4 regions of the Paenibacillus sp. FSL P2-0089 genome follow, and region 2 is predicted to be linked to each of the others. Evidence: predicted binding sites of a transcription regulator. Region 2 holds the regulator's gene; each other region holds the start of a gene.
What was found. Region 2 encodes Rex, which represses fermentation and respiration genes when NADH is low (regulators of the CRP and FNR family bind a similar motif). Its sites were predicted from a motif close to TTGTGAAATATTTCACAA; they were not measured.
Positions count from the first base shown of each region.

Region 1 (5,946 bases), 2.8 Mb from region 2:
GGTTACATATAATAGGAACCGTTATGATGCTGCTGGACGTTCGGCTGATGCTGCGAAACATTCGAGTTCTGGTTATAAGCTCCTGCCCCGCCTGTTTTCTCACGCACGAACTGCTGCAGCTTCTGCTGGGTCTGCTGGGCACTCTGAATCTGCTTGTCCACATCCTGGCGCAGCGCCTTGCCCGGAACGGTGTACATGTTCATTTGCGACATCTGCATATACAGTTCTCCCTGAATTCTGAGGGTATCCATGGTCAAATCATTGAATACCCGTCTGACGGCGGGACAATTCGATTCTGTAGCTGCTGTGGTGTACTCGCGGACTGTCCGCTTCAGATCAGCCAAAATTGTGTTCAGTAAATCTTCATCCGCCATAAACGGTGTTCCATTCTGTGCGTACACAGTAAAACCTCCTTCAGAGTTTGTGGGTTCTGTTATTGCGGCTGTGTCGGTGCATACTGCTGATGCTGATGGAGCAGCTGGACCAGCATATCCATATGATGGGTATGACTCTGAATCTGCTGGATGCAGATCCCCTGCACGGCAGAGTTCTGAGTGGTTCCGGCTGTAGCCGCGAGCTGCTTAATCAGCAAATCCTCATTGGAAATGGAATCGGCAATGTATTCCAATTCTTTTCCGCTAAGTGCCTGCATTTGGTTAGATTGCATGTTCGGTAGTCCCTCCTTCTGGTTGTTCAAGCGTTCCTTAGTATGCTTCCGGAGAAGGCTGTTTATGTGCCCGAAGGTACATTAAGCAAGCTCACATATGATGAATAATCCTTAAGGTCTTGACGCATGAGACTCTTCAATAGTGCAAATAATACTACTCTGAATGACATAAAGGAGCGAACAGATCTATGAAACTCGTCAGCGGGCAACTGCCCTGGGAACACACACTGCCCAAGCCTCCGGTATATCCGGTGCTTGAGGAAGATATAACCTGCGACTGTCTCATTGTAGGCGGCGGGATGGGCGGAGCGATGATGTCTTACCGCATGTCCCTCAGTGGAGCAGATACCGTTCTTATCGATAAAAGAACGATCGGTACCGGAAGCTCCCACGCCAATACGGGACTGCTGCAGATCGCCAATGACAAGTCGCTGACAGCTTGCATGAATACTTTTGGGGAAGAGAATGGCGTGCTGTTCTACAGACTCTGCCAGCAGGCCATGCGTGCGATTCTTGACCTGCCCGGCAAGCTGGACATCGATCCGCAGATCATTGAACGCACCAGTCTGCTCTATGCCAGCGTCCCGGAAGATGTGGATATGCTGAAGCAGGAGAATGAGAATCTGATCAAGCACGGCTTCGACTCGGAGTTCTGGGAGGCGGAGAAGATCCGCGCCCATTACGCCTTCTCCAAACCAGGTGCGCTGTATTCCAAAGGAGATGCGGAAACCAATCCGCTGCGGACGGTACACAGCCTGATTCATAAAGCGCACTCCGGCGGGGTAAGGGTCTATGAGCATACCGAAGCCCTTCATTATGAGTACAAGGCAGACGGCGTAATCTGTCATACCGGACAGGGGCGGATTGTTGCAAAGAAAGTCGTCTTTGCTATGGGGTATGAGACCCAGGAGATGAAGAAGGACCGGGGAGCAGAGCTGATCAACACCTATGCTATTATGACCGAGCCTCTGCCGCATCTTCCAAAATGGCATGAGCAGAGCCTGCTCTGGGAAACGGCCCGTCCTTATCTGTATTTCCGGACTACCCCGGAAGGCCGGATTATCGCCGGCGGCAAGGATGAGCAGCTTACCAGCGTGGAGCGGCGTGAGGTAAGGGTCCTCTCCCAGTGTGAGCGTCTGGTCGAGGAGCTTACGGCCCTGTTCCCGGAACTTCAAGGAATCAAGGCCGAATATTCCTGGGGAGCGGTCTTCGGCTCCACCCGTGACGGACTGCCTTATATGGGGCCGCACCCGGAATTCCCGCATTGCTACTTCATTGAAGGCTATGGCGGAAACGGCACGGTCTACAGCATGATTGCCGCCGAGCTGCTTGCCGATACGCTGGCCGGCAAAAGCCGTCCGGAGCTGGAGCTGTTCTCGCTGACCCGGTCGGCCAAGCCTGCGCCCTCCCCGGCGATACAGCCTTAGAGCTGCAACACAGAAAGGGATGCCCGCATAGCCTGATGGCTGCGGAGCATCCCTTTTACATGAGAACAATATAGAATAATAGCTTATTGCGCTTTTACAAATTCAGCCGACTTAATCCCTGCCTGACGTCCGAAGATAATAATCTCGGCTACCGAGTTACCGCCGATGCGGTTCTCGCCGTGCAGCCCGCCGACCACTTCTCCTGCCGCGAACAGGCCCGTAATCGCCTTGCCGTCTTTGTTCAAGACCTCAGTGTTGGTGTTGATCACCACTCCGCCCATCGTATAGTGGATTCCAGGGCCGATCTGAATCGCATAATACGGAGCACCGGACAGATCATTATCCATACCGGTTGTTCTGCCGAACTCGGCATCCGACTTACTTTTCACCGCACTGTTCCATGTTTCCACGGTGGTCTTAAGTGCAGCGGCCGGAACCTTCATCTGATCCGCCAGTGCCTCGATGGTATCTGCGGTCTTGACTACACCCATCTTGATGTATTGATCTACCGCCTTGACACGGGATTTCACTCCGGCGTCGAACACGAGATAAGCGGATTTCTCAGGAAGTGTATTAATTGAAGCCGTCACCTTGTCACGGGTATCCATCTCATTGCCGAAGCGCTTGCCCTCAGCAGATACAAGAATAGCCCCTTCTCCCCGGACCGCTTCACCGATCAGGTAGGATTTCTCCTGCTGTACAGTCGGGTGAACCTGAATCTGATCCAGGTCTACGGTAGTTCCGCCGACCTTCTCAATCATGGCAATGCCGTCGCCGGTGCTGCCAATCTGGTTGGTCGTTACCAGTCCTTGCAGATCCGGGCGAACCTTGGCAATCAGTTCCTTGTTGGCACCGAAGCCCCCGGTGGTTACGATAACTGCTGCTGCGCTGATCGTTTTGTCATCGGCCTGGTTGAACAGCACCTTCACGCCGTTCACCTTACCATCCTGTACCGTAAGCTCCTTCACATCCGCATTGACGAACAGCGGAATTCCCTGCTCCTGAACATTGCGGACAAGTCCTGCTACAAGATATTGTCCCACGGCCGAGCCGTCCTCCGGACGATGGGTACGCTTCTCCTTCATACCGCCGGTAATTGTAATATTGTTCAGGCGGATTCCGATGGAATCGAGCCAGTCAATGGCACCTGCGGATTGATCCACGAAGAAGTGCAGCAGCTCCTTATTGTTCGTATCATGTCCGCCCTTAAGGGTCTCTTCATAGAACAGTTCGTTGCTGTCTTCGATGCCCTGCTCCTTCTGGAACTTGGTCTGCGAAGCATTCATCCCTGAGGAGGATTTGGTTGTATTGCCACCGGCTACCGGCATTTTCTCCAGGATGACCGGGTTCATGCCGGCCGCTTTGGCTTCCAGTGCAGCAGACATTCCCGCACCACCCGCGCCGACGATGACGATATCATATTTATCTTTTAACTGATCATACGGAGTATAGCTCGCTTCGGATGCCCCCGATACGGCCTCTGCTGTCTCTTTAGGTGTAGCCGTTGCTGCAGGCTCTGTGGTCGCGCTGTTTGTTCCCTTGCTCTCATTCTTGCTGCTGCCCGCATTGTTGCTTCCGCAGCCTGCAATCACCAGCATCACAGAGAGAATGAGGATAAGCGCCGCTGTTAATCTCTTATTCATGTGAGTTGTGCCCCCTTGTGCATATTTTCACAATTATCATAGCGTCAAAGAAGCGGTTTGTGGAACCTTCCGTAAATTATTAAAGAGTTTTGTAACTAAAGTAAGCGGGCATATGGACCTTAAATGTTCACATCCCCTCCTCCTCCTTCACCTCATAAGGCACATCCACGATAAAATGCGCTCCCGGCCCGCAGCCGGCGGCAAGCTCAAGATGACCCCCCAGTTTGTCTACACTTTTCTTCACCAGATATAGGCCGATTCCCCGCTGTTCACCCTTGGAGGAGTAGCCCTGAACGAAGATCTTCTCCCCCAGGCCCGCCGGAATTCCCGGACCGTTGTCGCTAACCTCGCATAGCAGCCGCCCTTCTTCATATTGAAAAGCAAGCTCCACCCGCTTCACGGGTTGCTCACAGAGCTCCCCCAGCGCCTCCAGGGCATTATCCAGCAGATTGCCGGCAATCGTAATCAGCTCATGAATCACCTGCGGATCAGCCGGCTCCGGCAGATAGCTGTCTCCGGTCAGCAGCAGCTCCATCCCCGCTTCGCGTGCCCGGCTCAGCTTCCCCAGCAGAAATCCGGCCAGCACCGGGTCCTTGATCTGTCTTGTGATCGACCCGATCTCCTTCTGGTAATTGCTTACCGTTCCCAGAATATATTGCTGCAGCTCATCATACAGACCCATATGCGTCATGCCCATAATGACATGCAGCTTGTTCATGAACTCATGGGCACCGGAGCGCAGCGCTTCTGCATAGACCGAGACTCCCGACAGCTTCTCCGCCAGCACAGCCAGCTCGGTTTCATCCCGGAAGGTAGCAATCGCGCCAACGATGTTCCCATTCACCCGGACTGGCAGGCTGTTCACCAAAAGAGAGCTGTCTCCCAGCTCCAGCTCCCGGTCCTGTATCCCCTCTCCCTCAGCCAATACCTGCTCAAGACCCAGCTCCGGCCAATACTCGGCAATCTGCCGGTTCATGGCGCTCCCGCCAATCCCCGCAGCCCGCAGAAGCCGCTGTGCTTCCATATTAAGGATGGTAATCCGCGCCTCCTGATCTACGGCAATAATTCCCTCACGCGTGGATTCCAGCATCGCACTGCGTTCCTGGAGCAGCTTGGAGATGTCCTCCGGCTCCATCCCGAACACCATCCGCTTGATCCGGGCCGCCAGAATGAATGCTCCTCCCGCTCCAAGCAAGGCTCCCGAGACCAGAATCGCAATAATCGTCCACTCATTCATCAGGACCAGCCGCTCGACCCGCTCCAGGGACAGACCGGCAATGACCACACCCACCTGATGCCCCCGGTTGTTATAGACTGGCACGAAGCCGCGCAGGGATCTGCCGAGCGGACCAGCCCCTTCGGAGATGCTCTCCCCTCCGCGCAGCGATATCTCCTGGCCGCCTCCCGCAAAGGGCAGACCGACCAGCGAAGCATCCGGATGAGAATAGCGGATTCCCTTCATATCTGTCACGACCACGAACATAATATCATTGCGGCGGGCGATCCTTGAGGTGTAGTCCTGAATCTCCTTGCTGTTGCCCTCACTGAGTCCCTCAGAGACCAGCGGAATCAGGGCGATGGTACGGGCAATCGTAATCGCCTTATCCTCCAGCGCCTGCCGGGTCTGCGGAATAATCTGATTCCGGAAAATAAAATATAAAATCAGCAGTACCAGCAGGACAACGGCAGACACCATGACGGCAATCATTGTGCGCAGACTGTAGCTTTTTTTCCTGGCCACTGGTGCGAAGACCTCCCTTCATGTCCCATATTCCTATACCATTCGAACTATATTATTTGAACTAGAATTTGTAAAGCTACTCCAGAGTGATTGTTTCTGGGGATGTAACTATGCAGCAAGCCCAGCCGTTCTGCCGGAGACAGGAGGGCTGGGCTTGCTGGAATGAACTTTTCACAACTCTTGTATAGACAAATAGATGATAGCTTACTGCTCCTTGGCCTGTTCCAGCGCCTGGGTCACCGCTTCAATAATTCCGCCGCTGGAGCCGGAAGCCCCGGAGAGGGCGTCTACGCCTTCTGTGGTTTGCTTTTCAATAATTTCAGGAATCGTATTCTCTACAGCCGCATCGATCATCGCCTGCGTCTCCTTATGCTCCTTTACGGTAATGGCGTCGATCTTCTCATCTTTGATCTCTACCGCCACTTTAATATCACTCTTAACCCCTTTGCCTGTTCCATCATATGTCCC
Region 1 is NZ_CP152006.1:1,810,780-1,816,725, reverse strand. Features, by position in the region: gene NST69_RS07305 (spore coat protein) at 3-401, opposite strand; gene NST69_RS07300 (hypothetical protein) at 434-667, opposite strand; gene NST69_RS07295 (FAD-dependent oxidoreductase) at 856-2,094, shown strand; gene NST69_RS07290 (flavocytochrome c) at 2,178-3,737, opposite strand; gene dcuS (DcuS/MalK family sensor histidine kinase) at 3,865-5,478, opposite strand; gene NST69_RS07280 (FMN-binding protein) at 5,683-5,946, opposite strand, start outside.
Region 1: the regulator Rex is predicted to act here: its motif matches at 3,753-3,770, upstream of NST69_RS07290 (flavocytochrome c).

Region 2 (5,946 bases):
GTAATCCCCAGCCAGATCCATTTTCTCCTCTTCTTCTTCACCACGCTGCTTCCTTTCCCGTTCCCCTGAATTACCGTTTAAGCAGGCTCTCGAACGTCTCCTGTGCTTTGCGGCGGATGGCTTCTTCATCAAGTGTCAGGCATTGTCCATGCTTCACAACCTGCTGGCCGTTCACCCATACATGCTCCACATCCTTGGCACTTGCCGAATATACGGCATGGGAGAGCAGATCGGTATGCGGCAGCAGATGAGGCTGGTCAATATCAAGTGCGATGAAGTCGGCCTTCATTCCTGCTGCAAGCCGGCCTACCCCGCTTAGGAAAATAGACTGAGCCCCATACTCCGTAGCCATCAGAAGCGCCTCAGGAGCCGGTACCGCTGTAGGATCACCGCTTACACCCTTGTGGATCAGAGCCGCCAGCCTCATCTCTTCGAACATATCCAGATTATTGTTACTTGCCGCTCCGTCTGTACCCAGGGAAACCTTAACCCCGGCTCGCAGCAGCTCAGGAACACGCGCAACACCACTCGCCAGCTTAAGGTTACTGCCGGGGTTATGCGACACGCCAACGTTATAGCGGGCCAGAATCCCAATCTCTTCATCATTCAGATGAACCCCGTGGGCAATGAGCGAAGGACGGGTGAACATCCCGAGCTTCTCCAGATGCGCGACCGGACGCAGGCCGTAGTCGGCCACGTTCTGTTCCACTTCATGGCGCGTCTCGGACATATGGGTGTGCATTGGCAGGTCCAGATCATGGGCAGCCTGCACAAACTTCATGAAAAACTCTGGAGGACAGGTGTACGGGGCGTGCGGTGAGAGCATGGACGTAATTCTGCCGTCAGCCTTGCCGTGCCAGTTACGGGCAAAAGCAATCGCCTCAGCGAGCTTCGCTTGCTGTACCTCTTCCGGGCACAGCCCAATTACGCCGCGCATTAACACCGCACGAATACCGGACTGCTCGGTCACTTCCGCTACCCGGTCCATATGATCATACATATCGAGGAAGGTGGTTGTGCCGCCCTTCAGCATCTCCAGCACGGACAACGAGGTTCCCCAATATACATCATCACCAGTGAATTTCTCTTCCATCGGCCACATCTTCTCCTGCAGCCAAGTCTGAAGCACCATATCGTCGCCGTACCCGCGCAGCAGTGACATTGCAGTATGACCATGGGTATTGACCAGACCAGGCATGAACAGCAGACGGCTGCCGTCTACGACCTGTGCGCCATCCTCCACTACCGGCTCAGCTTCACCTATGTAAGTAATCAAATCATTCTCCAGGGTCATGTACCCGCTCAGTACCGGCTTGTCACTGCCCGGAACCAGGAAGTGCCCATTCTTGATTATCGTGATCTTACTGCTCATCTTCAGCCTCATCCTTTCCATCATGCAGATAATAGGCCAAGCTCTGCAGATCTGTGGTGAAATCTGCGGCATGAATCCGGATATTGGCAGGCGTCTTGAGAATAACCGGTGCGAAGTTCAGAATCGCCTCGATACCGGAATCGACAAGAATATCAGCTACGTTCTGGGCTTCGCTGTCGGGCACGGTAATAATCCCGATCCGGATGCCCTGCGAGCGGATTGTACTGCTTAGCTCCTCCATCGGCTGCACAACCAGCGAGTTGATCTGCTGGCCCACCTTCGGCGGGTAGGCATCGAAGATGGCAGTAATCTTCATCGTATCCTTCAAGTAAGCGTTGTAGTTAGACAAGGCATGACCGAGATTACCGGCTCCAACCAGTGCAACATTAATTTGCTGGTCAAGCTTCAGGATATGGCGGATCTTCTCAATCAGATAAGATACATCATAGCCGATGCCTTTTCTGCCAAAATCACCGAAATAAGCCAAATCCTTGCGGATCTGGGCGGGATTCAGATCAAGCTTCTGGCCCAGCTCCTGAGAAGAGACTGTGGAGATTTCACGTTTTTGGAGATCGTTCAGGAAACGCAGGTACACTGGGAGCCTGCGCACGACGGCCTCCGATATTTTATCCGATTTCATGTATTCTCCTCCTTAAAAGTTTTGTTAGCCTACACTTCATTCCGTACAATTATAGCAACCGTGCCCCGCCGCCTGCCGGAGTGGCAGGACAGGCGGGAACGGATCTTCAGGATAATCATGACTTATTAATAATAGCAATAGCAGATGAATTAGGAAACCCCGCCGTCATCCAGCCATTCGGCAATTCTCGGGACCATCTGCTCGGTGAGCATATGCTCCATCTTGGGACCGGGGAGCGAGTACAGGAAGTACTTTCCGTAATGCGATTCAATGACTCTGGTATCGTACACAATTACGATGCCCCGGTCCTGCGCCGTGCGGACCAGCCGCCCGAAGCCCTGCTTGAAGCGGATGACAGCCTGCGGCACGGACAGCTTCATGAACGGATTCTTCTTCTGTGCCTGAAGCAGCTCTGACTTCGCTTCTGCCAGCGGGTGATTCGGCGGCTGGAACGGCAGTCTGACAATCGCCAGGCAGGTCAATGCTTCTCCCGGGATATCCACCCCTTCCCAGAAGCTGCTGGTACCCAGCAAGACCGAAGCCGGGCTGTCCTGGAAGCGGCGGATCAGCTTGCTCCGGCTGCCGCCTTCCACACCTTGTCCGAGCACCGCGATATCCTGTGAGGCAAGTGCCTCCTTCAGCGGTTCATACACCTGACGCAGCATCTTGTAGGAGGTGAACAGCACCAGCATCCGTCCCCGTGTAGTTACAGCTGTCTCGGCAAGGGAGTGCACGAGGGTGTCCACAAAGCGGGCATCCCCAATACTCCCCTTGACGCTCGGGAAGTCCCGGGGGATGACCAGGAGAGCCTGCTCACGATACTTGAATGGCGACGGAAGCAGTGCAGTCATCAGACGCCGCTGCTCTGCAGCCTCGCCAAGCCCCAGGTTATCAATCATGAACTGGAAGGATTTATCCACGGATAAGGTGGCCGAGGTCAGGATAATGCTCTTCTTCTTATCGAAGAACAGCTCCCTGAGCTGGGTGCTGACATCTACAGGAACAGCATACATTTGCAGCGACTTGCCCTTATAATTACCGCTTCCCTCCAGCCAATACACGATATTCTCATCGTTCAGACTCATGAAGAAGCGGATCTGCTCTCTAATGGATGCCAGATCCTTGAATAACCCGCCGATATCGGTCACAAGACTGTCTGAGGAGGATTGGCTGTCCGTGTCTCGCATCTCACTGAGCATTTTGTCGCCCTTGCGGATGATATCGCTCAGACTGAGGTTCAGTGTATTCTCAAGGGCAGCCAGCTCCTCCCAATCCTTCGGCTTCTTGCCCGGCTGCAGGCGTGCCACCAGCTGGCCTGCTTCACCGGCCCCGGCATCGCTGCGCTCAGGCAGCAGGCTGAAGAGCCGGTCGCTGAGCGCATCCCAGGACTCCTTCACCGTCAGCAGATCGGGATAGATCCGGTCGATCACGCCGCTCCATTCGGAAGCCTGCTCACTGCCCGAAGACTGCAGACTCTGGCGGAGGGCAGGCAGCTGCCCGCTCCGGCTATCCTTATAGAGTCGGGTGAGGGTATGGGCGAATGTGAAATATTTCATCTGCATGCCAAGATGCTTGCCGGCAATATCCTCCAGATGATGGGCTTCATCAATTACAAGATGGTCGTAAGCCGGAAGAAGCTGATGCCCGGCTTTGACATCTGCGAACAGCTTGGAGTGATTGGTGACTACCACATCGGAGATCCCGGCTTCATGCTTGGCCCGGTGGTAATAGCATTTGCGGAACCAGGGACAGGCGCGTCCCAGGCAGGAGTCAGTATCACTGGCTACAGTCTCCCAGAAATCGCCGCCCCGTCCGCTTAAGTTAAGCTCCTCATCATCGCCGGTCGTCGTCTGAGTCAGCCAAACGAGCATTTGCGCAGCGGTGAGCGCTTCTTCCCTTGGACTCGTAAAGTCCTTTTTGTTCATTCGATGTTCGAACTTGCGCAGACACAAATAGTGCCCTCTTCCCTTAAAGATGGAGGCCTTGAACGGGAACGGCACAACGCTGGTTAAGAGCGGAATATCCCGCTCCCGCAGCTGGTCCTGAAGGTTAATGGTATGCGTGCTGACCATCACCTTCTGATCACTTTTCACACTATGGTAGATGGCCGGAAGCAGATAACCCAGCGATTTACCGGTGCCTGTTCCCGCTTCAATCAGCAGATGCTTGTCCTGCTCAAGCGCTGTAATGACCTCATGGATCATCAGCTCCTGGGCTTCTCGGCTCTCATACTGGGGAAGAACAGCCTTCAGCCGCTTGGTTACCTCATCCATATATTCTTCAAAGGTAATATTATCCAGAGGATTGACGCTTCCTTCTTCCCGTGGCGTAGCCAGCTCTGCCCAGTCCCCCACAGCCAGCGCTAGCTGGCGGTAGAAGCTCAGCTCACCTTCCGGCTGAAAGGTCTCCATCTCCCGCTCCCGCAGCAGCCCGTCGAAATACCAGGCCAGATCACTGTCTTCGTCCGCGAACAGCTCATTCAGCCGCTGAATCGTCAGCAGCGGCAGACTCTGCAGCTCTTCCAGACATTTGAGCAGCACAATAGCCGTGGCAAGCGCATCACTGTCCGCCTGATGGGGACGTTCATGCGTAATGCCGAAGTGGCTGCTTACCGCGCCAAGCTGATAGGTGCTCAGCGAAGGAAAGCATATTTTGAGAAAATCGATCGTATCCAGAATCCGCCCCTGAAACGGCAGGTAGCCGCAGCGGTCCAGCGCATTCTGCAAAAAATGAAAATCAAACGCGACATTGTGTCCGACGAGGACTACATCATCCAGCAGCGGTACCAGCTCCATCATCATCTCATCGAGCTCCGGCGCATCCTGTACATCGCTGTCTGTAATTCCGGTCAGGCCCGTAATAAAAGGAGGAATTGGCGCTCCGGGCTTGACATAGGAACCATACACCCGGGAGATCGTCCCGTCTTCTTCTATAATGGCAAGGCCAACCTGGATGATCTCTCCCACAGATTGGGTTCCCGTAGTTTCAAAATCAAGCACGGCAAATTTCATTATAAGTTCTATTCCCTTTCACTTGAGACTCTTTATCAGCATAACAGAAGTTACGAAAAAAGGCGATGCACACCCCGGGAAGTGGGGCGCATCGCCTAAAGAAACCGAGGATAAATTATAAAAGCGAAACCAGCTGATGGCCAAACTCCAGCTTCCCGCCCCGTCTGCGGCACACCTCCAGATTCACGTTCGGCTCCGGCAGATCAGGATCATGCAGCAGCGACAGGCTGAACAGCTCACTGGCTTCATTGAAGCGTTCCTGGGAAGCCCGGATACAGCCCAGCGCATTATAGATCATCGCCTTCAGCTTCACCTCACGGATCAGGCCCAGCATGTGATTCAGATGTCCCCAGGCGGTATCTCCTTCTCCCTCCTGCAGATAAGCCATGGCCAGATACAGGCGGGCAGCGAGGCTGTCCGGGTACTGTGCCGTAACCTCCCTGAACTGTTCAATGCACTTGCGGTACATCAGCAGCTTATAATAGCCCTGGCCCCTGACAAAAGCATCCATCCCAAGCTCAGGGGCCTCCTCTTCCGGCAGCTCCTCCGGCTGAACCTGAAAATCCGCCTGTTCCCGGAACTCGCTTAGCTTCTCGGCGAAGACCAGCCATTCGTCCATTACATTATCACTGATGCGGTGGAGCATATTATACTTGGATAAAAGATCGCTTCGGCGGGCACCCTCCGCAGTAGGATAGTCGGCTTTGATCTCCTGGAGCATCTTGTTCATCTCAGCAAATAAATGTTGAAACACCGGACATCCCACCCTTACTGATAATGAAGTCAGCTTAAGCTTGCCTTACTTCATTATCAGCAAGTACAGGGGTCTTCATCCCTGCCATTGATTACATGGCTCAAAGCTCAGAATTCAGGCAATCGTCGCGTGAATCTCATGATCCGCCAGCTTCACCGGCTTGTTTCCC
Region 2 is NZ_CP152006.1:4,574,180-4,580,125, forward strand. Features, by position in the region: gene NST69_RS19155 (DUF5590 domain-containing protein) at 1-41, opposite strand, end outside; gene NST69_RS19160 (amidohydrolase) at 71-1,372, opposite strand; gene NST69_RS19165 (redox-sensing transcriptional repressor Rex) at 1,362-2,012, opposite strand; gene dinG (ATP-dependent DNA helicase DinG) at 2,162-5,023, opposite strand; gene NST69_RS19175 (hypothetical protein) at 5,139-5,777, opposite strand; gene panD (aspartate 1-decarboxylase) at 5,892-5,946, opposite strand, start outside.

Region 3 (5,946 bases), 240 kb from region 2:
CGTCACTGCAATCAATCTGATCAACGTGAAAAGGGTGAATCGTCGTACCGTGAATATGCAATGGTTTAAAGTGCCTGACAAGATTTACTTCGAAAAGGGAGCCACTCAGTACCTGGCCAAAATGCCTGATATCACACGCGTTGCTATCATCACTGACCCTGTAATGGTTAAACTGGGGTATGTTGAAAGAGTTGAGCACTATCTGCGTCAGCGCCAGACTCCTGTAGCGATCGAAGTGTTCTCGGAAGTTGAACCGGATCCATCGACTACTACTGTAGAAAAAGGTACAGCTATGATGAACAGATTCCAGCCGGACTGCATCATCGCACTCGGCGGTGGTTCCCCAATGGATGCTGCCAAGGGCATGTGGCTGTTCTACGAACATCCGGATGCAGACTTCAACGGCCTGAAACAGAAGTTCATGGATATCCGCAAACGGGTATACAAATTCCCTAAGCTCGGCAACAAAGCGAAATTCGTTGCCATTCCAACCACGTCGGGTACAGGTTCTGAAGTAACATCGTTCGCAGTTATCACAGACAAGACAACAGGCAATAATACCAAGTATCCGCTCGCTGACTATGAGCTGACTCCAGACGTAGCAATTATTGACCCTGAGTTTGTCTACAGCTTGCCTAAGACTGCAGTTGCCGATACAGGAATGGACGTATTGACACATGCTATCGAAGCTTATGTATCTGTAATGGCCAGTGACTATACCGATGGTCTGGCAATCAAAGCCATCCAACTGGTGTTCCAGTGGCTGGAGAAATCCGCACTGCAAGGTGACAAGCTGGCCCGTGAGAAAATGCACAATGCTTCGACGCTTGCCGGTATGGCCTTTGCCAACGCATTCCTGGGGATTAACCACAGCTTGGCACACAAATGGGGCGGACAGTATCACACCGCACACGGCCGTACCAATGCGATCCTGATGCCGCATGTTATCCGTTACAATGCCAAGAAACCTACGAAGTTCGCTTCGTTCCCTAAATATTCGCACTTTGTAGCTGACGAACGGTACGCAGAAATCGCCCGTATTCTGGGATTGCCTGCACGCACTACCGAAGAAGGCGTAACCAGCCTGATCAATGCAATCCGCGACATGAACAAAAAACTCGGTATCGAAGAATCCTTCTCGGCTCTTGGTTTCGATCCTAAGGACTTCGAATCCCGTGTAGACTATCTGGCTGACCGTGCATTTGAAGACCAATGTACTACTGCCAATCCTAAAATGCCGCTGGTCTACGAGCTTGCTGATGTATACCGCAACGCATTCTACGGCAAATTCGATAACTAACTTAACGGTTGCCTGGCAAAGAATAAGGTTAAAGGTTAATATGGGACTGGATGGAAGTGACAAATATCACCGAAAGAGTGATATTTGTCACAGTCCTTTTTCAGAAAATAAACTAAAATGTTTATATAGACAACGATCCCCGTTATGAAGATGTGATTGTGAATTTTATAACAACTATTAGCCTCGGGATCACGAGACACGGGATTAACCTTCAAGCCCGCGATCTCTACAAATATAATAAATATAAATGGAGGGATTTAGCATGTCGGTGATTGAAAAAGAAGTATTAGAAGCAAAATCGGGTTGGAGAAATTTCACAAAAGGTGTCTGGGCCAAGAAAGTTGACGTTAACAACTTTATTGCCAAGAACATCAAGCCTTATGAAGGAACTGAAGATTTCCTGGTTGGACCTACCAGCAATACAACTGAACTGTGGAAGATTATCTCCCAGCTGAGCAAGGAAGAAAGAGAAAGAGGCGGCGTATGGGATGTATCCCTCGATACTGTCTCCACCATCACTTCCCACGCTCCTGGCTACATTGACAAGGACAAGGAACAGATTGTCGGCGTTCAGACTGACGCGCCTTTCAGACGTTCCATTCAGCCGTTCGGCGGTATCAAGATGATGATCGATGCTACTAAGGCATACGGCTTCGAGCTTCCGCAGAATATCGTTGACATGTTCACGAACATCCGCAAAACGCATAACCAAGGCGTATTTGATGCATATACACCAGATATGAGAGCTGTGCGTAAATCGGGCGTAATCACAGGTCTTCCTGATGCTTATGGCCGCGGACGTATCATCGGCGACTATCGCCGTATTGCTCTGTATGGTATTGATTTCCTGATTAAAGACAAGAAGCAGCAACTGGCTGAGCTTGAAGTTGACTCCATGACAGAAGATGTTATCCGTCTGCGTGAAGAGCTGTCCGAGCAAATGCGTGCTCTTGGCGAACTGAAACAAATGGCTGCAGCTCATGGTATGGATATTTCCAAACCGGCTACGAACTTCAAAGAAGCTACACAATGGGTATACTTCGGTTATCTGGCAGCTGTTAAAGAACAGAATGGTGCGGCAATGTCCCTTGGACGCGTATCTTCCTTCCTTGATATCTATGTTCAACGCGACGTTGAAGAAGGTACTCTGACAGAAGAGCAAGCTCAAGAAATCGTTGACCATTTCGTAATGAAGCTGCGTATCGTGAAATTCCTGCGTACGCCTGACTATAACGACCTGTTCTCCGGCGACCCAACTTGGGTTACAGAATCCATCGGTGGTATGGCTGAAGACGGCACAACCCGCGTAACCAAGAACAGCTTCCGCTTCCTGCATACCCTGTACAATCTGGGACCTGCTCCAGAACCAAACCTGACTGTACTGTGGTCCGAGAAGCTTCCGGAAGGCTTCAAAAAATATTGTGCTAAGGTATCTATTGAGACCAGCGCTATCCAATATGAGAACGATGATGTAATGCGTCCATACTGGGGTGAAGATTATGCGATTGCCTGCTGCGTATCCCCAATGCGTATCGGTAAGCAAATGCAGTTCTTCGGTGCCCGTGCCAACCTGGCTAAGGCTCTGCTGTATGCGATCAATGGCGGTAAAGATGAGAAATCCGGTGCTCAGGTAGGTCCTGAATATCCTGCTATCACTTCTGAATACCTGGATTATGATGAAGTAATGAAACGCTTCAAACCAATGATGGAATGGCTGGCTAAGACTTATGTCAATACGCTGAACATCATTCACTATATGCATGACAAATATTCCTACGAACGTATCGAAATGGCGCTGCATGACCGCGACATTCTGCGTACTATGGCTTGCGGTATTGCCGGACTGTCCGTTGCTGCTGACTCCCTGAGCGCAATCAAATACGCTAAGGTTAAGCCAATCCGCAACGAAGAAGGCATTGCTATCGACTTTGAAACTGAGGGTGAATTCCCTTGCTACGGTAACAACGACGACGCTGTTGACGGCATTGCTGTTGAGCTGGTTGAAACCTTCATGTCGATGATCCGCAAAAACAAAACGTATCGTGATGCTGTGCCGACTCAATCGGTACTGACTATCACTTCGAACGTTGTCTATGGTAAAAAGACTGGTACTACTCCTGACGGACGTAAAAAAGGCGAACCATTCGCTCCTGGTGCTAACCCAATGCACGGACGCGACAAGAAGGGCGCACTGGCATCCCTGAACTCTGTTGCCAAACTTCCTTACTCCGATGCACAGGATGGTATCTCGAATACCTTCTCCATCGTTCCTAAGGCGCTGGGTAAAGACGAAGATTCCCGTAAGTCCAACCTGGTCTTCATGATGGACGGATATTTCCACAATAACGCTCAGCACTTGAACGTTAACGTATTTAACCGTGAACAGCTGCTCGATGCTATGGATCATCCGGAGAACTATCCACAGTTGACGATTCGCGTATCCGGCTATGCTGTTAACTTCATCAAGCTGACCCGTGAACAACAGATGGATGTTATCAACCGTACATTCCACGATTCCATGTAAGAAGCATTCTTGTTCTACAAGAACTGAAATCAATCAAAGAGCTGCCGCCCTTGCAAGAGGGCGGTACACTCTTGTCTGAAAGTGGTTAAAATTTTAAGTTTTTTTCGAAAGGATGACATCTCATGCTTAAAGGACATATCCACTCTTTGGAGACGTTTGGAACGGTGGATGGCCCGGGTATCCGCTTCGTGCTTTTTATGCAGGGCTGCCTGCTCAAGTGTCAATACTGCCACAACCCGGATACATGGGAACTCAATGAAGGCAAGGAAATGACCGTCGAGGAAGTACTGGCGGAAATTGAGCCTTACCTGAATTATTATAAAACGTCCGGCGGCGGCCTGACCGTATCCGGCGGTGAACCAACCCTCCAGGCGCATTTCGTGAAGCAACTGTTCACCGAGGTGAAGAAACGCTGGAATCTGCATACCACGCTTGATACCAACGGCTATAATGATGGATCGAAAATCAGCGACCTGCTGGATGTTACTGACTTGGTGCTCTTGGACCTGAAGCATATTGATGATGAAGCGCATATCAAGCTGACCGGTAAGTCCAACGACCGTACCTTGAAGCTGGCCCGCTGGTTATCCGATAATAACCGTAAAATGTGGATTCGCCATGTCTATGTTCCAGGCATTCACAACAAGGAAGAGGATCTACAGAATCTTGGACGGTTCATTGGCACACTTAATGGAGTAGAGAAGTTCGAAATCCTGCCTTATCACGTAATGGGCATCTACAAATGGAAGGAGCTTGGCCGTCCCTATGAGCTTGAAGGGGTAGAGTCACCTTCCGATGAAGAAGTGCAGCGTGCGTACCGGCTGATTGAAGAAGGCCGTATGCAGACCGCATTGGTCTAATTGCATATAATAATTTCGAAAGCGGAGCTTCTATTCAGAGGAGTTTCGCTTTTTTCTATGTCAGGAAACCTGACTGAATCCGCTTCCATTAGAGGATTTTATCCCTATTGAAGATAAATCTTAACCTTACGATTACAAATGTGATTTTCTATAATTAGAGTTGTAAGGGAAATCATGAAATAGGGAGGGTCACCCGTAATGAGAAAAAGTCTAACACTGCTGTTGTCCCTGATGTTCGTTAGCTCGGCGCTGCTGGCTGGCTGTGGAGGCAACAAGAATAATGCGTCTCCGACGACAGAGCCTGCTGCAACGAATGAGGCTGCTGCTACCAATGCTGCCGCAACGGAAGAACCGGCTAATGCTGAGCCTTTTGAAATGACGATCCGTCATACCCAGGTTGGAGCGGACAAACAGAAACGACTGGCTATTCTGGAGGATGTGGTGGGCAAGGTGCAGGCGGATGTGCCTGGACTGACCTTCAAGCTTGATGGAGTAGATTCGGATGTGAACCGTAAGGAGAAGCTGCGCGGTGAAATGGCGGCCGGTAACCCTCCGGAGATCTTCGACCTGTTCGGCAGCCCGGACTCCAAGATCTATGCCAAAGAAGGCAAGCTGCTGGACCTGACCCCGATCCTTGATGAATTAGGCATCAAAGACAAATTCTCTAATCTGGACCCGTTCACCTATGAAGGTAAGATTTACGGTCTGCCGATCGGCGGCTCCGGAGAGGGGTTCTTCTATAATAAAGAATACTATACCAGCAAGGGCTGGAAGGCTCCGACAACCTTCGCCGAACTGGAGAAGCAACTGGCTGATATTAAAGCAGATGGTAAAGTGCCGATGGCCGGTGCCTCCAAAGCAGGCTGGGTACCGCTGATGCTGGCCAACCATCTCTGGTCCCGTTATGCCGGACCGGATGTGACCGCGAAGTTCGCTACCGGTGAAGCGAAGTGGAATGATCCGAATGTTATCAAGGGCTTGGCGAAATATAAGGAATGGGTGGATAAAGGCTACTTCAAGAAGGGAGAGCTGGGCTTCGAATATGCTGAATATACGACCCAGTTCACCAGCGGTGAAGCCATCCTGATGTATGACGGGACCTGGAAGTCTTCCGTGTTCAAAGCCGGCCAATCCGGCGAAGGTCTAATCGGCAAGGTCGGCTTCTTCAATATTCCGGCTGTTGAAGGCGGAGTGGGGGATCAGACGGCGCTGATGCGCGATGTGAACAATGGTTATGGCTTCTCCGCTTCGGCGGGTGAAGA
Region 3 is NZ_CP152006.1:4,816,186-4,822,131, reverse strand. Features, by position in the region: gene adhE (bifunctional acetaldehyde-CoA/alcohol dehydrogenase) at 1-1,300, shown strand, start outside; gene pflB (formate C-acetyltransferase) at 1,563-3,824, shown strand; gene pflA (pyruvate formate-lyase-activating protein) at 3,947-4,684, shown strand; gene NST69_RS20355 (extracellular solute-binding protein) at 4,883-5,946, shown strand, end outside.
Region 3: the regulator Rex is predicted to act here: its motif matches at 1,457-1,474, upstream of pflB (formate C-acetyltransferase).

Region 4 (5,946 bases), 2.3 Mb from region 2:
AGAAGCAGGAAGTGCTAGGCCAAGCTATGTTACAGTCCGGCGATGTGATTCACACCGGGCCCATAAGGATTAAGCGTGTTTCTTCAATCCCGCAGCAGGGACGCCCGCGGAAGGGCTCACAGCACCCGGCTCCTTGCGCAAATAAGCCATCCAGTACGCAGCAGCCACGAAGATCGCGCCGCCCGTCAGATTGCCCAGCCAGACCGGAACGAAGTTGCCGAAGTACTGGGCCCAGGTGAAATGCCCTTCGAAGATCGCAGCAGGGATAAGGAACATGTTAGCTACAACGTGCTGGAAGCCGATGGCCACGAACGCCATGGTCGGAAACCAGATACCGAGGATTTTGCCGCTGAAATTATCTGCCCCGTACGACAGCCATACCGCCAGCGCTACCAGCCAGTTACAGCCGATCCCGGAGATAAAAGCCTGCAGGAACGTAGCATCGATCTTATGCTCCGCCATACTTACCAGCTTCTCCAGATACACGCCATCTGATGTAAGGCCAACGATGTGACCGAAGAAATAAGCGACGAACAAGGCGCCTGCCAGGTTGCTGAGCGTGATCAGCACCAGGTTCTTCATGACTTCCCAGAACGAAATCTTCTTCGCCATAAAAGCCAGCGGCACCGCCATCATATTGCCCGTAAGCAGTTCGCCTCCGGCAAGCAGCACCAGCACCAGTCCAACCGGGAACACCGCAGCCCCGATGAAGTTAGCAATGGACCCCCACTCAGCGGGTGCACCGGCAATGACACGAATATCCAGCAAAAATCCGAGCGCGATAAACGCTCCTCCCAGGAAACCGAGAATGAGTACAGTGCTGAGCGGATTATGCGCCTTCTTAATTCCGTTCTCTACCGTCACTTCAGCGATTCCCTGCGGTTTGTTATAAGCCATGATTCCTATCCCCTTCTAATTACTTAAAATTTGTTCCTTTATGCCATTGTAACGTGATCCCAATCACATTTACGTGATAAAAGTCACTATCATAAAAACCACGTGAAAGTTTTCACTGACATGTCAAATTTACCATAAAAGCGGGCTGTACAGAAAATTTTTTTCATTCCCGGCTGCCATTGCATCGAGAGTTCACAAAAAAAGAGCCCTAAGCGGGCTCCGGCAAAATATTCAGCTCTTATACGTGTACAGGTTCTTTAACGGCAGCCAGCTTCGGCAGAGCCTGAAGGCCTGCGGTGTTCAGGAAATTCCATGGCTTGTTGTAATGCGGCTGGAAGAAGAAGTCGATGAAGGCCAGCTGGTCCACGGTCATCTTATTCTGGATGCAGACCGATACGGTATTGATCGACTGCGTGAGATCCATCTTGGACATAATCTGCGCGCCCAGAATGCGGCGGGTGGCACGGTCAAAGACCACTTTTACCTGAACCTGCTCGAAGGTCGGCATGAACTCCGGACGGTAGTTGTCGATCAGCATCACGCTCTCCGTATCCATTCCCTCGGCTGCAGCAGCCTCTTCAGTCAGTCCGGTTCCGGCAATATTGTCCTCATAGATCTTGATGCCCGATGTGCCTTGCGTACCCATGTAAGGGATCGTGTTCGAGACCAGATTGCGGGCAACCAGCGTTCCCATACGCACTGCGTTGGTGGCCAGCGGGATATACGCGTGTTTACCAGTCGGATTGTAATGAATCGCGCAGCTGTCACCGGCAGCATAGACATCCGGCAGGCTGGTCTGCATATAATCGTTAACCATAATCGCGCCGTTCGGCAGCATATCCACTTGGCCCTTCAGCAGCTCGGTATTCGGACGGAAGCCGATGCAGAGAATAACCAGATCCGTCTCATGTTTACCCTTGCTCGTAATCACCTTGGTCACTCTGCCGTTCTCACCTGCGAAGGAGGCGACCTTCTCGCCCAGCGCCAGCTTAATGCCGTGATCCTCAAGCGACTGCTGGATCGGTGCGGTGAACTCTTCATCGAGATATTTGCTCAGGATGCGGTCTTCCCCATCAATCAGCGTAACTTCCTTGCCATTCATCTGAAAAGCCTCTACCAGCTCGACCCCGATATAACCGGCGCCGACCACAGTAATTCTGTTCACCTTCTGTGCTTCTTCGATAATGGTGTTGGAATGATTGTAGTTCTTCGAGAGCAGGATGCCCTCCATCTCTATTCCTTCAAGCTTAGGCACAATCGGCCATGAGCCTGTTGTCATAATGAGTTTGTCATAAGTATCTTCCATTTCCTCACCGGTCACGAGGTTGCGGGCTTTTAGGGTTTTGCGGGCGGTGTCCACGTTGATTACCTCATGACGCATCTTCGTCTGCACACCCAGGGCGGCAAGTTGTTCCGGGGAGGAATAGAATAGTCCCTGCGGGTCCTTGACCACACCGCCAACGTATAAGGCAATGCCGCAAGACAGGAATGAGATATTATCGTTGCGCTCATACACCGTAATCTGGGCATCCGGGTATAACTGTGCGGTATTTACAATGGCGGCCGTTCCGGCGTGGGTACATCCAATAACTGCTACTTTCATAATTTCTTCCTCCTCCAAGTTGAAAAGCTTATTTAGTAGGGCTTGTGATTGCGTCTGTAAAAAAGTGCTGTACTGACTGCGTTTATACAACTTTACATTTGTGATTGTTTTCACTTTATACACTGATTATATTGTGATATTTATCACATTGCAAGAGTTATTGTGATTTTTCTCACATTGTTCACAATTTCAAATTTTAATAACTTTGGAGTTTCACCGCATCATCCACTCCATTTGTACCGCCGCTGCACTCTTCAACCTTGGCTTAGTTTCCCCCGGAGGAGGGGCATTATGTCTGCCAGGAGCAGGAAACAGCAGGAGTGAATCTGGCCTACGCGGCGCGCCCGGTCCAATTGTGAGCGGTTTTTCGATTATATTTGGCTTACGCTACCCGACCCACTCCAATTGTGATCGGTTTTTCGATTACATTTGGCTTACGCGGCGCTCCCAGTCCAATTGTGATCGGTTTTTCAATTACATTCGGCCTACGCGGCGCGCCCGGTCCCATTGTGATCGGTTTTTCGATTTCATTCGGCTTACGCGGCGCTCCCGGTTCAATTGTGATCGGTTTTTCGATTACATTTGGCCTACGCGGCGCGCCCGGTCCCATTGTGATCGGTTTTTCGATTACATTCGGCCTACGCGGCGCGCCCGGTCCCATTGTGATCGGTTTTTCGATTACATTCGGCTTACGCGGCGCGCCCGGTCCAATTGTGATCGGTTTTTCGATTACATTTGGCTTACGCGGCGCTCCCGGTCCCATTGTGATCGGTTTTTCGATTTCATTCGGCTTACCCGGCGCATCCTGTTCAATTGTGATCGGTTTTTCGATTACATTCGGCTTACCCGGCGCATCCTGTTCAATTGTGATCGGTTTTTCGATTACATTTGGCCTACGCGGCGCTCCCGGTCCCATTGTGATCGGTTTTTTGATTGCATTTGGCCTACGCGGCGCGCCCGGTCCCATTGTGATCGGTTTTTTGATTACATTTGGCTTACCCGGCGTTCCAGGTCCCATTGTGATCGGTTTTTCGATTACATTTGGCCTACGCGGCGCGCCCAGTCCCATTGTGTTCGTTCTGTTTTTAGGCGCGCTGCTCATTTTCATGCTGGGGTTGTGCCTTGAAAGACATGTTTGTTTTGGCATACAAAATAGCCTCACCCTCCGCAGCATATCTGCGGTAAAGTGAGGCCAAACTACAACTATTAGCTGCTGATGTCTTATTCCAGACCGGAAATTACGCCATCCTCATCGACCAGTATGCTTTCTGCTGCGGGCTTGGCGGGGAGACCCGGCATCGTGACCATGTTGCCGGTGATCACAACAGCGAATCCCGCCCCGAGGGACAGGGTGATGTCCCGGACGCCCATGGTGAAGCCTTCCGGGGCTCCGAGCAGCCGGGGCTGATCCGAGAAGGAATACGGGGTTTTGGCCATGCAGACCTGAAGATGATGCAGGCCCAGCCGGTCAATGACAGCGAGACTGCGCTTGGCTGCCGGAGAGAAGGCTACTCCCGCACCACGGTAGATCTCCGTGACGATGCGGTTGATTTTGGACGGGATATCCAGATGGTCTTCATACAGCGGCGCATAATTCACAGGCTCTTCCCGGTCCAGCAGCTTCATCAGCTCCTTCGCCAGCTCCTGTCCGCCCGCGCTTCCCTCAGCCCATACCTTGGACACCGCAGCAGGTACCCCCAGCCGCCCGCAGGCTTCCAGCACCTCATTCACTTCAGCAGGGGCATCCCCTTCAAAATGATTCAGCGCCACCAACACAGGCACACCGAACTTGCGCAGATTCTCAATATGCCGCTCCATATTGGACAATCCGGAGAGCAGCGCTGGCCGATTGCCCTCATACAGCTCTTCCTTGCGGACGCCGCCGTTGTATTTCAGCGACTTCACCGTAACCACCAGAACAGCAGCCGAAGGTGCCAGCCCGGCCTGACGGCATTTGATGTCCATGAATTTCTCCGCGCCCAGATCTGCGCCGAAGCCTGCCTCCGTCACTACCACATCGCCCAGCTTCAGTGCGTAGCGGGTTCCGATTACACTGCTGCAGCCGTGGGCAATATTGGCGAACGGGCCGCCATGTACAATGACCGGGGTTCCTTCCAGCGTCTGCACCAGATTCGGCTTCACCGCCTCCTTCAGCAGCGCAGTCATCGCCTCTACGGCTCCTATGGCCTGTGCCGTTACCGGCTGACCCGCATGGTCATACCCGATCAGAATGCGGCTGAGCCGCTGCTTCAGATCCGCAAGATCGCTGCACAGGCAGAGCACGGCCATAATCTCGGAGGCTGTTGTAATCTGGAAGCCGCTCTCCCGCACAGTTCCGTTGCCGTCGCCAATGCCGGTCACGATATTCCGCAGGCTGCGGTCATTCATATCCATAACTCTTTTCCAGACGATTCGCTGCGGATCAAGCCCCAGGCTGTTGCCCTGGAACATATGATTGTCGATCATCGCCGAGAGCAGGTTATGTGCTGACGTCACCGCATGGATATCCCCCGTGAAATGCAGGTTAATCTCATCTGCCGGAACAATCTGCGCCTTGCCGCCTCCGGTTGCTCCGCCCTTCATCCCCAGACAGGGACCAAGCGAGGGTTCACGCAGCGCTGCTACCGTGCGTACACCCGCTGCATTCATCGCCTGGGCGAGCCCAATCGTCGTCAGCGTCTTGCCTTCACCTGCCGGTGTAGGATTCATTGCGGTAACCAGAACCAGCTTGCCGTCCGGTTTGTGCTTCAGCTCTGCCCAGAGCGAGGGCGCCAGCTTGCTTTTATATTTGCCGTACAGTTCCAGATGCTCCTCCTTGATCCCCGCTGCCGATGCTACCTCTGTAATTAACCTCATGCCGTTATGTAACCCTCCTGCCGTTATTATCCTGCATCCTTGCTTCCTGTATGCGATTCATGTAGTCAGGCGAAGCATTTCTCTTCAAAGAATACAGGGTCTCTGAAAAGATTCAAGGATAATTTTCATAAAGGGTGAAACTTAATTGTATAGAAAACTCCCGGACCGGGCGCATCTGCACCACTATCCGGGAGAACACGTATAGCCTGGCTCCAGCCTTCAGAGCGGATGATTTCAGCCTCATTACAGCAGAGATTCGATAAGCCCCTTCATGCTCTCCGGTGATTCCTTCGGCTCGACACGGGCCACTACATTGCCGCTGCGGTCAACCAGGAACTTCGTGAAGTTCCACTGGATATCACTGCTCTCGCCGTCCCCCGGCTGCTGACCCTTCAAATATTGAAACAGCAGGCTCGCCTCCGGACCATTCACATCGACCTTGGCGAACACCGGGAACGTAACCCCATAGTTAATCTGGCAAAAGGACTCCGCTTCCTCGCTTGTGCCCGGCTCCTGACCGGCGAACTGGTTACACGGAAAGCCCAGCACCACCAGCCCCTGGTCCCCGTACTGCTCGTACAGCTTCTGCA
Region 4 is NZ_CP152006.1:6,831,595-6,837,540, forward strand. Features, by position in the region: gene NST69_RS29080 (formate/nitrite transporter family protein) at 70-897, opposite strand; gene NST69_RS29085 (FAD-dependent oxidoreductase) at 1,136-2,500, opposite strand; gene NST69_RS29090 (hypothetical protein) at 2,878-3,690, shown strand; gene NST69_RS29095 (formate--tetrahydrofolate ligase) at 3,722-5,356, opposite strand; gene NST69_RS29100 (glutathione peroxidase) at 5,600-5,946, opposite strand, start outside.
Region 4: the regulator Rex is predicted to act here: its motif matches at 998-1,015, upstream of NST69_RS29080 (formate/nitrite transporter family protein).